3 regions of the Kitasatospora sp. GP30 genome follow, and region 2 is predicted to be linked to each of the others. Evidence: predicted binding sites of a transcription regulator. Region 2 holds the regulator's gene; each other region holds the start of a gene.
The links. Region 2 encodes HrcA, which represses chaperone genes, less so after heat shock. Its sites were predicted from a motif close to TTNGCACTCNGNNNNNCNGAGTGCNAA; they were not measured.

Region 1: the regulator HrcA is predicted to act here: its motif matches at 2,684-2,710, upstream of groL (chaperonin GroEL).
Region 3: the regulator HrcA is predicted to act here: its motif matches at 2,886-2,912, upstream of groES (co-chaperone GroES).

Annotation. Positions count from the first base shown of each region.
Region 1 is NZ_JARZAH010000009.1:169,229-174,402, reverse strand. Features, by position in the region: SAM riboswitch class I at 45-176, shown strand; gene thrC (threonine synthase) at 194-1,471, shown strand; gene P3T35_RS16685 (MoaD/ThiS family protein) at 1,539-1,817, shown strand; gene P3T35_RS16680 (cold-shock protein) at 2,327-2,530, shown strand; gene groL (chaperonin GroEL) at 2,865-4,487, shown strand; gene P3T35_RS16670 (Uma2 family endonuclease) at 4,713-5,174, shown strand, end outside.
Region 2 is NZ_JARZAH010000002.1:114,520-119,693, reverse strand. Features, by position in the region: gene P3T35_RS03780 (S41 family peptidase) at 1-29, opposite strand, end outside; gene P3T35_RS03775 (16S rRNA (uracil(1498)-N(3))-methyltransferase) at 104-853, opposite strand; gene dnaJ (molecular chaperone DnaJ) at 933-2,072, opposite strand; gene hrcA (heat-inducible transcriptional repressor HrcA) at 2,137-3,324, opposite strand; gene htpX (zinc metalloprotease HtpX) at 3,575-4,504, shown strand; gene P3T35_RS03755 (hypothetical protein) at 4,551-5,135, shown strand; gene P3T35_RS03750 (DUF3097 domain-containing protein) at 5,171-5,174, shown strand, end outside.
Region 3 is NZ_JARZAH010000007.1:179,417-184,590, forward strand. Features, by position in the region: gene P3T35_RS14085 (LysR family transcriptional regulator) at 1-556, opposite strand, end outside; gene groL (chaperonin GroEL) at 666-2,294, opposite strand; gene groES (co-chaperone GroES) at 2,438-2,743, opposite strand; gene P3T35_RS14100 (class I SAM-dependent methyltransferase) at 2,973-4,151, shown strand; gene P3T35_RS14105 (polysaccharide deacetylase family protein) at 4,148-5,062, opposite strand; gene P3T35_RS14110 (hypothetical protein) at 5,088-5,174, opposite strand, start outside.

The sequences.
Region 1 (5,174 bases), on a different contig from region 2:
GTCGGCTCGCGCATCCGTGCGGTGCGCCGATGACAACTTCACAGAGCTCATCCAGAGGGACTGAGGGAACGGCCCGTTGACGTCCCGGCAACCTTCTCGACCGGCCTGTAGCAGGCCCCGGCGAGACAGGTGCCAATTCCGGCCCGGGCGCGACCGCGTCACGGGGAAGATGAGGAGAGAGGCCTCGCCGCCCATGGCTACCGCTACCCCTGCCGCAACGTCCACCGTTGATCTCGGCCCCGCCGCCGCCCTGTCCTGTCGGGAGTGCGGCACCCGGTTCCCGCTCGGTCCCAGCTTCGCCTGCCTGGAGTGTTTCGGCCCGCTGGAGATCGCCTACGACTACAGCGGCCACGACACCGCCGAGTTGCGGGCCCGGATCGAGGCCGGCCCGGCCTCCATCTGGCGCTACGCCCCGCTGCTGCCGGTCCCGGCCGACGTGGCGACCAAGCCCAACCTCAACCCCGGCTGGACCCCGCTGGTCGAGGCCGACCGGCTCGGCAAGGAGCTCGGCTTCACCGCCCGGCTGCACGTCAAGGACGACTCCGGCAACCCCACCCACTCGTTCAAGGACCGGGTGGTGGCCTGCGCCATCGAGGCGGCCCGGGCCTTCGACTTCACCACCCTGTCCTGCTCCTCCACCGGCAACCTGGCCGGTGCGGTGGGCGCCGCGGCGGCCCGGGCCGGCCTGCGCTCCTGCGTCTTCATCCCGCACGACCTGGAGCACGCCAAGATCGTCATGGCCGCGGTCTACGGCGGTGACCTGGTCGGCATCGAGGGCAACTACGACGACGTGAACCGGTTCTGCTCCGAGCTGATCGGCGATCCGGCCGGCGAGGGCTGGGGCTTCGTCAACGTCAACCTGCGGCCGTACTACGGCGAGGGCTCCAAGACGCTGGCCTTCGAGATCTGCGAGCAGCTCGGTTGGCGGCTGCCGGAGCAGATCGTGATCCCGATCGCCTCCGGCTCCCAACTCACCAAGATCGACAAGGGGTTGCGGGAGCTGATCGAGCTCGGACTGGTCGAGGACCGGCCGTACCGGGTCTTCGGCGCCCAGGCGACCGGATGCTCCCCGGTGGCCGAGGCGTTCAAGGCCGGTCGCGACGTGATCCGTCCGGTCAAGCCGGACACCATCGCCAAGTCGCTGGCGATCGGCAACCCGGCGGACGGCCCGTACGTGCTGGACATCGCCCGGCGCACCGGCGGCGCGGTGGAGGACGTCACCGACGCCGAGGTGGTCGAGGCGATCCGGTTGCTGGCCCGCACCGAGGGCATCTTCGCCGAGACCGCCGGCGGCGTGACCATCGGCGTGCTCAAGAAGTTGGTCGAGAGCGGACAGCTGGACCCGGGCAAGGAGACCGTGGCGATCAACACCGGCGACGGCCTCAAGACGCTGGACGCGGCGGCGGGGGCCGGCCTGACCGCGGTGATCCGGCCGAGCCTGGAGTCGTTCCGGGCCGCCGGCCTGGTCTGAGTCCGCCCGCATCCCCCACCCGGAACCGCCCGAACGCCATGAGCGCCTTGAGCAAGGAGTACCCCCGATGAGCGCCACCGTCCGCATTCCCACCATCCTGCGCACCTACACCGACGGCCGGTCCGAAGTGACCGCCGAGGGCGCCACCCTGGCCGAGGTGATCGCCGACCTGGACCGCAACCACACCGGCATCGGCGCCCGACTCCTGGACGACACCGGCAAGTTGCGCCGGTTCGTCAACGTGTACGTGAACGACGACGACGTGCGGTTCGCCGAGGGCCTGGCGACCGAGATCCCCGGCGGCGCCGGCATCTCGATCATCCCGGCCGTGGCGGGCGGCTGCTGACGGCCCGTCAGGGCCCTGTGGGGCGTCGTGCGGTCATGGCGGGCCGCACGGCGCCCCGTGCCGTGTCCGGGGGTGGTCCGCGGCGCCCGCCGGCAGGGCATAGGCTGTCCGTGCCGGCAGCGGTTCGGACGTCCTGGTCGCCGGGACGCAACTGCCGAGGTACCACTGGAATCGTGCTCGGGACGCGTCAGAAATTCTCGGGCAATTCGTGGTTTAAGTCCGCTATGTCCCAGGCGAATTGCCGACTCTGTCGCATTCCTCCCCAGCTGTCCCTTGGCGGGGCCGTCGAATTGGCGTCCAGTGACCCTGTTGCTCAGGGCGCTGCTCCGGATACATTCAGCCGCGGTCGACGCATTTGCCTGCCTCGGGGCGCCAACTGGCGCCCTGGCGTGGGTTGCTGCGGCATGCAGGGCCACGCCCCGGGGGGACACCTTCGGCATGGTCCGCCAGACCCGGGTCCGCGACCGGCGAACCCGTGAAGGGCCAGCACAGCACTAGGGGAGTTCGGAATGGCTCAGGGCACCGTCAAGTGGTTCAACGCGGAGAAGGGCTACGGCTTCATCGCGGTCGACGGTGGTGCGGACGTGTTCGTCCACTACAGCGCGATCCAGATGGACGGCTACCGCACCCTCGAGGAGGGCCAGCGGGTCGAGTTCGAGATCTCCCAGGGGCAGAAGGGCCCGCAGGCGGACATGGTCCGCGCCGCGGTCTGACCTTTCCGATCCTCGGGGGCCTCGGCTCAGACCGAGCTGGTGGACCAAAGCGGCCGAGCCCGCGGCCGACTTCCCATCCGGGAGTCGGCCGCGGGCTCGGCCGCTTGTCGTCGCCGTGCGGTTCATCCCGGCGCGTCGTTCAGCTCGAAGGAGCTTGCACTCGCCACACCGGAGTGCTAATCATTGGCGTTAGCACTCACAGCTTGAGAGTGACAAACGGACCGGGTCGGTGAGGCTCGGAGTGCGGCAGGGGACAGGACCCCCGCGCTCCAGGCCGTCCGTCGCGGGCACCTCTGGTCCGAGCAGTCGACCGTGTCCTGGAGGACCACTTCCAATGGCCAAGATCATCGCGTTTGACGAGGAAGCTCGCCGCGGCCTTGAGCGCGGCATGAACCAGCTTGCCGACGCCGTCAAGGTGACGCTGGGCCCCAAGGGCCGCAACGTCGTCCTTGAGAAGAAGTGGGGCGCCCCCACGATCACCAACGACGGTGTCTCCATCGCCAAGGAGATCGAGCTCGAGGACCCCTACGAGAAGATCGGCGCGGAGCTCGTCAAGGAGGTCGCCAAGAAGACCGACGACGTCGCGGGTGACGGCACCACCACCGCCACCGTGCTGGCCCAGGCCCTGGTGCGCGAGGGTCTGCGCAACGTTGCCGCCGGCGCCAACCCGATGGCTCTGAAGCGCGGCATCGAGAAGGCCGTCGCCGCCGTCTCCGACCAGCTGCTGGCCCAGGCCCGCAACGTGGAGACCAAGGAGCAGATCGCCGCGACCGCCTCGATCTCCGCCGCCGACACCCAGATCGGCGAGCTGATCGCCGAGGCCATGGACAAGGTCGGCAAGGAAGGCGTCATCACCGTCGAGGAGAGCAACACCTTCGGTCTGGAGCTGGAGCTCACCGAGGGCATGCGCTTCGACAAGGGCTACATCTCGGCCTACTTCGCCACCGACCTGGAGCGGATGGAGGCGTCGTTCGACGAGCCGTACATCCTGATCGCCAACTCCAAGATCGGCTCGGTCAAGGACCTGCTCCCGCTGCTGGAGAAGGTCATGCAGTCCGGCAAGCCGCTGCTGATCATCGCCGAGGACGTCGAGGGCGAGGCCCTGTCGACCCTGGTGGTCAACAAGATCCGCGGCACCTTCAAGTCCGTCGCCGTCAAGGCCCCGGGCTTCGGCGACCGCCGCAAGGCCATGCTGGGCGACATCGCCATCCTCACCGGCGGCACCGTGATCTCCGAGGAGGTCGGCCTCAAGCTGGAGAACGCCGGTCTCGACCTGCTGGGCACCGCCCGCAAGGTGGTCATCACCAAGGACGAGACCACCATCGTCGACGGTGGCGGCGACAGCGACCAGGTCGCCGGCCGGGTCAACCAGATCCGCGCCGAGATCGAGAACAGCGACTCGGACTACGACCGCGAGAAGCTCCAGGAGCGCCTCGCCAAGCTGGCCGGCGGTGTGGCCGTCATCAAGGCCGGCGCGGCCACCGAGGTCGAGCTCAAGGAGCGCAAGCACCGCATCGAGGACGCCGTGCGCAACGCCAAGGCGGCCGTCGAGGAGGGCATCGTCGCCGGCGGTGGCGTGGCCCTGCTGCAGGCCGCTGTCGCGTTCGACAAGCTGGAGCTGGACGGCGACGAGGCCACCGGTGCCAACATCGTGAAGGTCGCGCTGGAGGCCCCGATCAAGCAGATCGCCACCAACGCCGGCCTCGAGGGCGGCGTCGTGGTGGAGAAGGTCCGCAACCTCCCCGCGGGCCACGGCCTGAACGCCGCCACCAACGAGTACGTCGACCTGGTCGCCGAGGGCATCATCGACCCGGCCAAGGTCACCCGCTCGGCGCTGCAGAACGCCGCCTCCATCGCGGCGCTCTTCCTCACCACCGAGGCCGTCATCGCCGACAAGCCGGAGAAGGCCGCTGCCCCGGCCGGCGGCGGCATGCCGGGCGGTGACATGGACTTCTGATCCTTCGTCAAGGATCGGTCGTTCTGATCGCTTCGCGAGGGCGGTCTCCCCACCGGGGAGGCCGCCCTCGCGGCGTTTCCGGCAACAGTCACTCGTTCGTGGGACGCTGGGGGCATGGACGGTATCGGCGCCCCTGAGGACCCTCCCCCAGCCTCCGGCCGGGGGTGCCCCCACGGTGACGATGCACAGCGTCACGAGGAGGAGGGGAGGTCGGCGGTGACCGCGATGGCCGTGGAGCCGGGGCTGCAGTGGAGCTACCTGCTGGACACCTGGCGGGAGTTGGACGTCCCGGAGGGTTGGCGCGCCGAGATCGACGAGGGGAAGATCGCCTTGGTGCCTCCGCCCGGTGTGGGACACAACATGATCGCTGAGGAAGTCCACTGGGCCCTCAAGAGGTGCCTGCCGCGCAGCGTGGGGGTTTACCAGACCCTCGGCACCGAGATCGTCCCGCTGGAGAAGCTGTACATGCCGGACCTGGTGGTGGTGGACAAGGCGCTGCTGGACCCCGAGGACAGCTCGGTCGACGCCGGGGCGGTGATGATGGCCGTGGAGATCACCTCCAAGGACAACGCCCGCCAGGACCGGACCAAGAAGCTCTGGGCATACGCCCACGCCCCGGTCTCGCTCTACCTGCTCATCGATCGTTTCGACCCGGCCGGACCGACCGTGACGCTCTTCGAGGAGCCC
Region 2 (5,174 bases):
CCGGTGGAGGTGCTCTCGGTGTCCGTCACCCGGTCAGGTTATGCACCCCGTGGGGCCCGGGACCACCGATTCCCGGGAGCCGGTCCAGGCGGTCGGCGAACGGTCAGGCCCAGCGGCCGGTCCGCCCGAGCAGCAGCGCCCCGGCGGCCACCCCGGCGGTGGAGGTGCGCAGCACCGAGGGGCCCAACCGGTACGGCTTGGCGCCGGCCTCGGCGAAGGCGGCGAGCTCCTCCGGGCTCACCCCGCCCTCCGGGCCGACCACCAGCACGATCTCCCCGGCGGTCGGCAGCTCGGCGGCGGCCAGCGGCTCGGCGCCCTCCTCGTGCAGCACCGCCGCGAACGCCGCCCGGGCCAGCAGCGGCGCCAGTTGACGGGTCGTCATCGGCTCGCCCACCTCGGGGAAGCGCAGCCGGCGGGACTGCTTGCCGGCCTCCCGGGCGGTGGCCCGCCACTTGGCCAGCGCCTTGGCGCCGCGATCGCCCTTCCACTGGGTGATGCAGCGGGACGCCGACCAGGGGATCACCGCGTCCACCCCGACCTCGGTCATGGTCTCCACGGCGAGCTCGCCGCGGTCGCCCTTGGGGAGCGCCTGCACCACGGTGATCCGGGGGCTCGGCTCGGGCTCGGCGCGCAGCTCGGCCACGGTGACGTCGAGCGCGTCCTTGCCGTGCACCGCGGCGACGGTGCCGAAGGCTCCCAGGCCCAGGCCGTCGGTCAGGGTGACCGCCTCGCCCGCCTCCAGCCGCTTCACGGCGACGGCGTGCCGCCCCTCGGCGCCGTCCAGCCGGACCACGGCGCCGGGTGCGGCGGCGGCCAGTCGGGCGGTGTCGACGATGAAGACGGGTGCGGTCATCAGTGGAGCCTTCTGGGGTGGGCGCAGCCCCGGGTCAAACGACCCGGGGCTGCGGCGGTACGTGCTGGGTAACGACGGCTCAGCGGCCGTTGAAGGCGTCCTTCAGGCGCGAGAACAGCCCCTGCTGACCGGGCGCGAAATGGCCGGACGGCCGCTCCTCGCCGCGCAGCGCCGAGAGCCGGCGCAGCAGCTCCTCCTGCTCGGGGTCGAGCTTGGTGGGCGTCTGCACCTCGACATGCACTATCAGGTCGCCTCGGCCGCCCCCGCGCAGGTGGGTGACACCGCGGCCGTGCAGCGGGATCGACTGGCCGGACTGGGTGCCGGGCCGGATGTCGACCTCCTCCGGGCCGTCCAGGGTCTGCAGCGGCACCTGGGTGCCGAGCGCCGCCGCCGTCATCGGGATGGTGACGGTGCAGTGCAGGTCGTCGCCGCGGCGCTGGAAGGTGGGGTGGCTGGTCTCGGCGATCTCCACGTAGAGGTCGCCGGCCGGGCCGCCGCCGGGGCCGACCTCGCCCTCGCCGGCCAGCTGGATCCGGGTGCCGTTGTCGACACCGGCAGGGATCTTGACGGTGAGGGTGCGGCGGGCCCGGACCCGGCCGTCGCCGGCGCACTCGGGGCACGGGGTCGGCACCACGGTGCCGAAGCCCTGGCACTGCGGGCACGGGCGGGAGGTCATGACCTGGCCCAGGAAGGACCGGGTGACCTGGGAGACCTCGCCCTTGCCGCGGCACATGTCACAGGTCTGCGCGGTGGTGCCGGGGGCCGCGCCCTCGCCGCTGCAGGTGGTGCAGGTGACGGCGGTGTCGACCTGGAGTTCCTTGGTGGTGCCGAAGGCGGCCTCCTCCAGGGTGATCTCCAGGCGGATCATCGCGTCCTGGCCGCGCCGGGTGCGCGAGCGGGGCCCGCGCTGGCCGGCCGCCGCGCCGAAGAAGGCGTCCATGATGTCGGAGAAGCCGAAGCCCGCCGCACCGGCGCCGAAGCCGCCCGCGCCGCCGCCGTTGGGCGACAGCGGATCGCCGCCGAGGTCGTAGACCTGGCGCTTCTGCGGGTCGGAGAGCACCTCGTAGGCGGCGTTGATCTCCTTGAACCGCTCCTGCGTCTTCGGGTCCGGGTTGACGTCCGGGTGCAGTTCACGTGCCAGGCGCCGGAACGCCTTCTTGATCTCGTCCTGCCCCGCGTCGCGTCGGACGCCGAGTACCGCGTAGTAGTCCGTGGCCACCAATGACTCCGCTTGTTCCGCCTCTAGACAGTATTGCTAAGGGTTGGGCTGCTATGGGTTGTTGCTATGACTCGGCGAGGATCTGCCCCACGTACCGGGCCACCGCCCGGACCGCCCCCATGGTGCCGGGGTAGTCCATCCGGGTCGGCCCGATGACTCCGAGTTTGGCCACGCTCTCATCGCCCGAACCGTAACCGACCGAGACGACCGACGTGGAATTCAGGCCCTCGTAGTCGTTCTCACGTCCGATCCGGACGGTCATGCCGCCGTCATTGGTCTCGCCGAGCAGGCGGAGCAGGACCACCTGCTCCTCCAACGCCTCCAGCACCGGCTGGATGGTGAGCGGGAAGTCGTGGCCGAACCGGGTGAGGTTGGCGGTGCCGGCCAGCATGATCCGCTCCTCGCTCTGTTCGACCAGGGACTCGAAGAAGGTGGAGAGCACCGTGGAGACGATCGGGCGCTCGGCCGGCTCGAAGGACAGCGGCAGGTCCTCGACCAGGGCCGGCACCTCCGGGAACCGGCAGCCGCCCGCCCTGGCGTTCAACCGGGCCCGCAGCTCGGCCAGCGTGTTCTCGCCGATCGGCGCGGGGCAGTCCACCATACGCTGCTCGACCCGGCCGGTGTTGGTGATCAGGACCAGCAGCACCTTGGTGGGGGCCAGCATCACCAGCTCGACGTGACGGACCGAGGAGCGGATCAGCGACGGGTACTGCACCACCGCGACCTGCCTGGTCAGCTGGGCCAGCAGCCGCACGGTGCGGGCCACCACGTCGTCCAGGTCGACCGCGCCGTCCAGGAAATGGCGGATCGCACGGCGCTCGGGCGCGCTCATCGGCTTGATCTCGGCCAGCCGGTCGACGAACAGCCGGTAGCCCTTGTCGGTCGGGATCCGGCCGGCGCTGGTGTGCGGCTGCTGGATGTAGCCGTCGTCCTCCAGCGTGGCCATGTCGTTGCGCACGGTCGCCGGGGAGACGCCCAGGTTGTGGCGCTCGACCAGGGCCTTGGAGCCGACCGGCTCCTCGGTGCCGACGTAGTCCTGCACGATGGCGCGCAGCACGGCCAGCTTGCGGTCGTCCAGCGGCAGGGTGCCGGGGTGCTCGACGGGTGCGGCGGGGCGGGTCGCCGGGGTGCGGGCCGGACGCCGGTTCGGCGCCTTGGCCCTGGCGGCTCGGGACGAGGTGGACGACGACGAGCTGCCAACGACCGGCTCGCCGCCGGTTGCGCGCGGATCGGATTCCGGTTCGTCGAACATGGCACGCACCTCCCTCTTCGCACGTTGTCCTGGTGCCAGGCCCTGCACTCTCCGTAGGTCGGCTGGCACTCTGCATTGAAGAGTGCCAGAACCGTACCTGCCAGTGTAAGGCCCGGGTCCGACGGCAGGAACGCCCTGTGGCGGGGATGAAGCACGGATCACGTGTGGAAGTCCCGCCAGGTGGGTGCCCGCCGCCGCCCGAAGTGGCAGCATCGATATCAGTCACGACGGATGGACCCTAGGAGCAGAAATGTCGGCGTCCGGCACCCACACCCGCTTTGCTCCCGATCGGGGTCTGACCGGTCGGATGGTCACCACGATGTTCTTCATCGGGCTGCTGTACGTCGGTTTCACCGGAATCCTGATCGTGCTGCTGAAGGGCGCGTGGCCGCTGATCGTGCTGCTCTCCGGCGGCCTGTTCATCGCGCAGTTCTGGTTCAGCGACAAGATCACCCAGCGGGCGATGGGCGCCCACGAGGTCACCCCCGAGCAGTACCCGCAGCTGCACGGCACCATTGACCGGCTCTGCGCGCTGGCCGACATGCCCAAGCCCCGGGTCGCGGTGGCCGACAACGACATGCCCAACGCCTTCGCCACCGGCCGCAACCCGAACAACGCGGTGGTCTGCGTCACCACCGGCCTGCTGCGCCGGCTGGAGCCGGAGGAGCTGGAGGGCGTGCTGGCGCACGAGCTGTCGCACGTCGCCCACCGGGACGTCGCGGTGATGACCATCGCCGGGTTCCTCGGCGTGCTGGCCGGCGCGATCACCCGGATCGCGCTCTACACCGGGATGTGGGGCGGCGGCGGCAACCGGAACAACAACAACAATGACAACGCCGCCATCGCGATCGTGCTGGTCTCGCTGGTCAGCATGGTGGTCTACGCGATCAGCTTCCTGCTCACCCGGCTGCTCTCCCGCTACCGGGAGCTGGCCGCCGACCGGGCCGCCGCCCAGCTCACCGGCCGGCCCAGCGCGCTGGCCTCGGCGCTGACCAAGGTGACCGGGCAGATCGGCGCGATCCCGACCCAGGACCTGCGCAAGGCCCAGCCGTACAACGCCTTCTTCTTCGCCCCCGCGCTGAGCACCAAGGAGGTGGCGAGCCAGCTGCTGTCCACCCACCCGAGCCTGGAGCAGCGGCTGGCGCAGCTGGAGAAGATCTCCGGCGAGCTGGGGCGCTGAGCCCCTCCCCGCACGAACTCACCGCACGAACGGAAGGCAACGATCCGTGGGATTCCTGGACGCCCTGCTGGGCCGCAGCAAGCCGGTCAAGCCGGACCTCGACCAGCTCTTCGGCATCCCGTCCGCGGCGCTCACCCTGGAGGCCGCCGCCGGGTTCATCCCCACCGGGTTGGGCTCGGTCTGCTTCGCCGCCGTGGAGGGCGGCGCCTTCCATGAGGTGGAGGCGCAGGTGCGGGCCCTGCTGGACGCCGACACGTCCAATGGCGGTGTGCCGGTGGAGGCCAGCCGGGACGAGTACGGCTACTCCTGGCTGCTCGCCCGGCACCTCCCGGAGGAGCTGCCCGAGCTGGTCAACGACCTGCACGCGGTCAACAGCGAGCTGGAGGCCAACGGCTTCGGGCCGCAGCTGCTCTGCTCGATCGTGACCTTCAAGAACGACGAGGGCCAGTCGCTGGGCCTGGTCTACCTCTACAAGCGGGGCACCTTCTACCCGTTCGCGCCGATGCCCGGCGGCGGGGAGCGGCGCAACAGCCCGCTGGAGCTGCAGATGAAGGGGATGCTGGCCAACGACCTGCGGGTGGAGCAGGACCTCAGCCGCTGGTTCCCGGTCTGGGGCGCGCCGGGGCTGTGACCGCGCGCTGACGGGCCGTCTGGTTTAGTTCCGGCATGC
Region 3 (5,174 bases), on a different contig from region 2:
CGGACCAGTCCGAGACGGCCGCCGACTCGGCCGCGGCCAGCACCGCCTGGGCGCGGGCGGCCCGCGAGGCCCCGTGCGCGGGGGCCGCCGGCGCCGCCCCGTCCGGGTAGCGGAAGGCCAGCGCGATCTCGCACTCCCCGCCGCGCAGCATCGCCAGCGACTCCGGCGGCTCGGCCTCCACCAGCGACACGCGCACCCCCGGATGGGCGTCCCGCAGCCGGGCGACGGCCGACGGCACCAGGGTGGAGCTGGCGGTCGGGAAGGACACCAGCCGGACCCGGCCGGCCCGCAGCCCGGCGATCGCGGCCACCTCCTGCTCGGCGGCGCTCAGCCCGGCCAGGATCCCGGAGGCGTGCTTGAGCAGCACCTCGCCGGCCTCGCTCAGCTGCATCCCGCGGCCCGAGCGCACCACCAGGGGCAGCTCGACGGCCTTCTCCAGAGCCTTCATCTGCTGGCTGACCGCCGGCTGGGTGCAGCCGAGCTCGCGCGCCGCGGCGGAGAACGAGCCGGTGCGCGCCACCGCGCGCAGAACCCTCAGATGGCGTGCCTCGATCATGCGCCCAGGGTAGACGCCCCGGGCGGTCTGACGTCCCGGGCCGAACGGCGGACGGCCCGGCCGCCCCGCCGAAGCGGGGTGACCGGGCCGTCTGGCCGATGCTGAGGCGTCAGTGCGAGTGGCCGTGGCCGCCGTGCGAGTGACCGGCCTCGGCCTCCTCCTCCTTCTTCTCCACCACCAGGGTCTCGGTGGTGAGCAGCAGGGAGGCGATGGAGGCGGCGTTCTCCAGGGCGGAGCGGGTGACCTTGACCGGGTCGATGACGCCGGCCTTCACCAGGTCGCCGTACTCGCCGGTGGCGGCGTTGAAGCCCTGGCCGAGCTCCAGCTCGGCGACCTTGGAGGTGATGACGTAGCCCTCCAGGCCGGCGTTCTGGGCGATCCAGCGCAGCGGCTCGTGCAGCGCCTTGCGGACCACGGCGACACCGGTGGCCTCGTCGCCGGTCAGGCCCAGGCCGTCGTTCAGCACCTTGGCGGCGTGCACCAGGGAGGCGCCACCGCCGGCCACGATGCCCTCCTCGACCGCGGCGCGGGTCGCGGAGATGGCGTCCTCCAGGCGGTGCTTGCGCTCCTTGAGCTCCACCTCGGTGGCGGCGCCGACCTTGATGACGCAGACGCCGCCGGCCAGCTTGGCCAGGCGCTCCTGCAGCTTCTCGCGGTCCCAGTCGGAGTCGGTGTTGGCGATCTCCGCCTTGATCTGGGCGACCCGGCCCGCGACGGCCTCGGTGTCGCCGGCACCGTCGACGATGGTGGTCTCGTCCTTGGTGATGGTCACCCGGCGGGCGGTGCCGAGCACCTCCAGGCCGGCCTGGTCGAGCTTGAGGCCGACCTCCTCGGAGATCACGGTGCCGCCGGTCAGGGTGGCCAGGTCGCCGAGGATCGCCTTGCGGCGGTCACCGAAGCCCGGGGCCTTGACGGCGACCGCGTTGAAGGTGCCGCGGATCTTGTTGACCACCAGGGTGGAGAGCGCCTCGCCGTCCACGTCCTCGGCGATGATCAGCAGCGGCTTGGAGGCGCCGGCCTGCAGGATCTTCTCCAGCAGCGGCAGCAGCTCCTGGATCGAGGAGATCTTGCCCTGGGTGATCAGGATGTACGGGTCCTCCAGGACCGCCTCCTGGCGCTCCTGGTCGGTGACGAAGTACGGCGACAGGTAGCCCTTGTCGAACTGCATGCCCTCGGTGAAGTCCAGCTCCACGCCGAAGGTGTTGGACTCCTCGACGGTGATCACACCGTCCTTGCCGACCTTGTCGATCGCCTCGGCGATCAGCTCGCCGACCTGCGGGTCCTGGGCGGACAGGGTGGCGACCGCGGCCACGTCGTCCTTGCCCTCGATCTCGCGGGCCACCGAGAGCAGGTGCTCGGAGACGGCGGCGACGGCCTTGTCGATGCCCTTCTTCAGGGCGGCCGGGCCGGCACCCGCGGCAACGTTGCGCAGACCCTCGTTGACCAGCGCCTGGGCCAGCACGGTGGCGGTGGTGGTGCCGTCACCCGCGACGTCGTTGGTCTTGGTGGCGACCTCCTTGACCAGCTGCGCGCCAAGGTTCTCGTACGGGTCGTCCAGCTCGACCTCGCGGGCGATGGTGACACCGTCGTTGGTGATGGTCGGGGCACCGAACTTCTTGTCGATGACGACGTTGCGGCCCTTGGGGCCGATGGTCACCTTGACGGTGTCGGCAAGCTTGTTGACACCGCGCTCCAGCGAGCGGCGGGCGTCCTCGTCGAACTGCAGGATCTTCGCCATGATTCCGTTTCCTCGGGATATCTGCGTTACGTGACGTTGCGTGAAGCCAGTGAGGCCAAACAGCCGCGCCCCGGGCCCCTGTCACTGGCGGACACGGATCCGGGGCGGGGCCGGTTCGGCGGACCGTGAGTCCGCCGGGACGCTTACTTCTCGATGATGGCGAGAACGTCGCGGGCCGAGAGGACCAGGTACTCCTGGCCCTGGTACTTCACCTCGGTGCCGCCGTACTTCGAGTACAGGACGACGTCGCCGACCTGGACGTCGAGCGGCAGGCGCTGGCCATCCTCGAAGCGGCCCGGGCCGGTGGCCAGGACGACGCCCTCCTGGGGCTTCTCCTTGGCGGTGTCCGGGATAACCAGGCCGGAGGCCGTGGTGGTCTCGGCGTCGAGCGGCTGGACCACGATGCGGTCCTCAAGCGGCTTGATGGCAACCTTGCTGCTGGTGGTCACGTCCGAGCTCCCCTTCGGAGATTACGGGGTTGTCTAACAGGTAGAGGGGCGAGGTCCAGGACTGCCGTCGCGGGGGTCAGACCGGTACCGTCGCGTTAGCACTCCCCCTGGGGAGAGTGCCAGGAACGACCATAGGCCGCGGTTAGCACTCAGTCAACCAGAGTGCCAACGGCGCGCCCAGCCCACTTTCGGAATTCGAGGCCGGGGCGCAGGCCGGGACAATCATGGAGTGGACACCGAGAACTTCACTGCCCTGCTGACCGGCGAAGGCCGCCAACTCCTCGACGAGGTACGGGGGTTGACCCCATCGAACGAGCTGGCCGCGGCCACCCGGCTGCGCCGCGCGCACCCGGCCGAACTGGTGTCGGCGGCGATCGGCCAGGAGCGGCTGCGGCAGCGCGCCCGCGCCAAGTTCGGTGACGACGCCGAGCAGATGTTCTTCACACCCAACGGAGTCGAACAGGCGACCAGGCGCGAGGTCGCCGACTGGCGGGCCGCCCGGTTCGCCGCCCTCGGCGTGGCCCGGCTGGCCGACCTGTGCGGGGGCATCGGCGGCGACGCGATCGCCCTGGCCCGGGCCGGGATCTCGGTGCTGGCGGTCGACCGGGACCCGCTCACCTGCGCGGTCGCCACCGCCAACGCGGCGGCCCTGGGCCTGTCCGACCGGATCGAGGTGCGCTGCGCCGACGTCACCGAGACCGACACCGCCGGCTTCGACGCGGTCTTCACCGACCCGGCCCGGCGCGGCGCCCGGGGCCGGATCTTCGACCCCGAGGCCTACTCTCCGCCGCTCTCCTGGGCCGTCGAGGCCGGCCGCAGCACCCGCTACGGCGCGCTCAAGGTGGCCCCCGGCATCCCGCACGAGGCGGTGCCCGCGGACGCCGAGGCCGAGTGGGTCTCCGACCACGGCGATGTGAAGGAGGCGGTGCTCTGGTTCGGCACCGGCGCCGCCGAGCCGCACCGCGCCACCCTGCTGCCCGGCCGCCGCACCCTCACCGGCGGCCGGCTCCCCGACCCCGCCCCCGGCCCGGTCCGCGCGTACCTCTACGAACCGGACGGCGCCGTGATCCGCGCCCACCTGGTCGCCGAGGTGGCCGCCGCCCTCGGCGGCGCCACCCTGCTCGACCCCCACATCGCCTACCTGACCTCCGACACCCTCATCCCCACCCCCTGGGCCACCCCCTACCGCATCACCGACGTGCTCCCGTTCAACGTCAAGAAGCTCAAGGCGCTGCTGCGGGAACGGCAGGTGGGCACGGTGGTGATCAAGAAGCGCGGTTTCGCCGTCGAGCCCGACGAGCTGCGCAAGAAGCTCCGCCCCGAAGGAGTGAACTCCGCGGTGGTCATCCTCACCAGGATCGGGACGGCTCCGACCATGCTGCTGGGGCAGGAGGTCGCCGCCGGCTAGCTCGGCGCCTGGATGTAGTCCTCCAGGCGGGCGACGGCGAAGCCCTGCTCCTGGATGCGGCTCAGCAGTTCGCCGAACATCTCGGTCATGGTCTCGCCCTTGAGGTCCTTGGGGCCGCGGAAGTGGGCGAGGATGATGTCACCGGGGTGCAGCTTCTTGTCGCCGGACTGGTACTGCATGTCGTGGATCTGCATCGTCTCGTGCCACAGCACGACGGCGCGCGGACCGCACTGCTGGACGGCGTTGTTGAGGTTGGCGCTGTTGGCGCCGTCGCCGTAGGGCGGGCGGAACAGGAACGGCGGGGTGCCGTACTCCTTGGTCAGCACCCCCTGGTCGCCGCAGACCTCCTGCTTCTGCGCCTCGGCCGACTTGGTGCTCATCGCCGGGTGGTGCAGCGTGTGGTTCTGGATGTGGTTGCCGAGGGCCTGCAGCGGCTTGAAGTAGGCGTAGTCGTTCTTGATGGCGTCGTCCATCAGGAACATGGTGACCGGGATCTTCAGGTCGTTCATCATCTCGATGAACTTGGGGTCCTTCTCCTCACCGTCGTCGATGGTCACGAAGACCACCTTGTCGCTGGTGGGGATGGAGCTGATCACCGGGACCTGGCCGGTCTTGGTCAGCTTGACCGGCTTGTCGGCGGGCGCCGCCGGGGGCGCGGGGAGCGGCTGGAGCTTCCACTTCGCCCAGTCGGCGGCCGGGACCGCGTCGCCGGCGGCGCTCGGCGAGGCGGCGGCCGGCGAGCCCTCGACCGACGGCGAGGCGGCGGGGGTGCCGCTCTGCGGCACCGCGCCCGCGTTGGACCCGCCACTGCCACCGCTGCTGCCACTGCCGGAGCAGCCGCTGACCGTGACGAGCAGGGCCAGGGCGCCCGCCGCGGCCGCTGTCGCACTACTCCAGGTGTTCGTCTTCACGGCGCCGGGCTCCCCAGGTTTCTGATCAGTCGTCGGATGCTGCCGAGACTACATACTCGCTGTGGAACGCCCAGCGGTGGACCGGGCGCGCCAGCAGGCCGTCCGGCGGCTG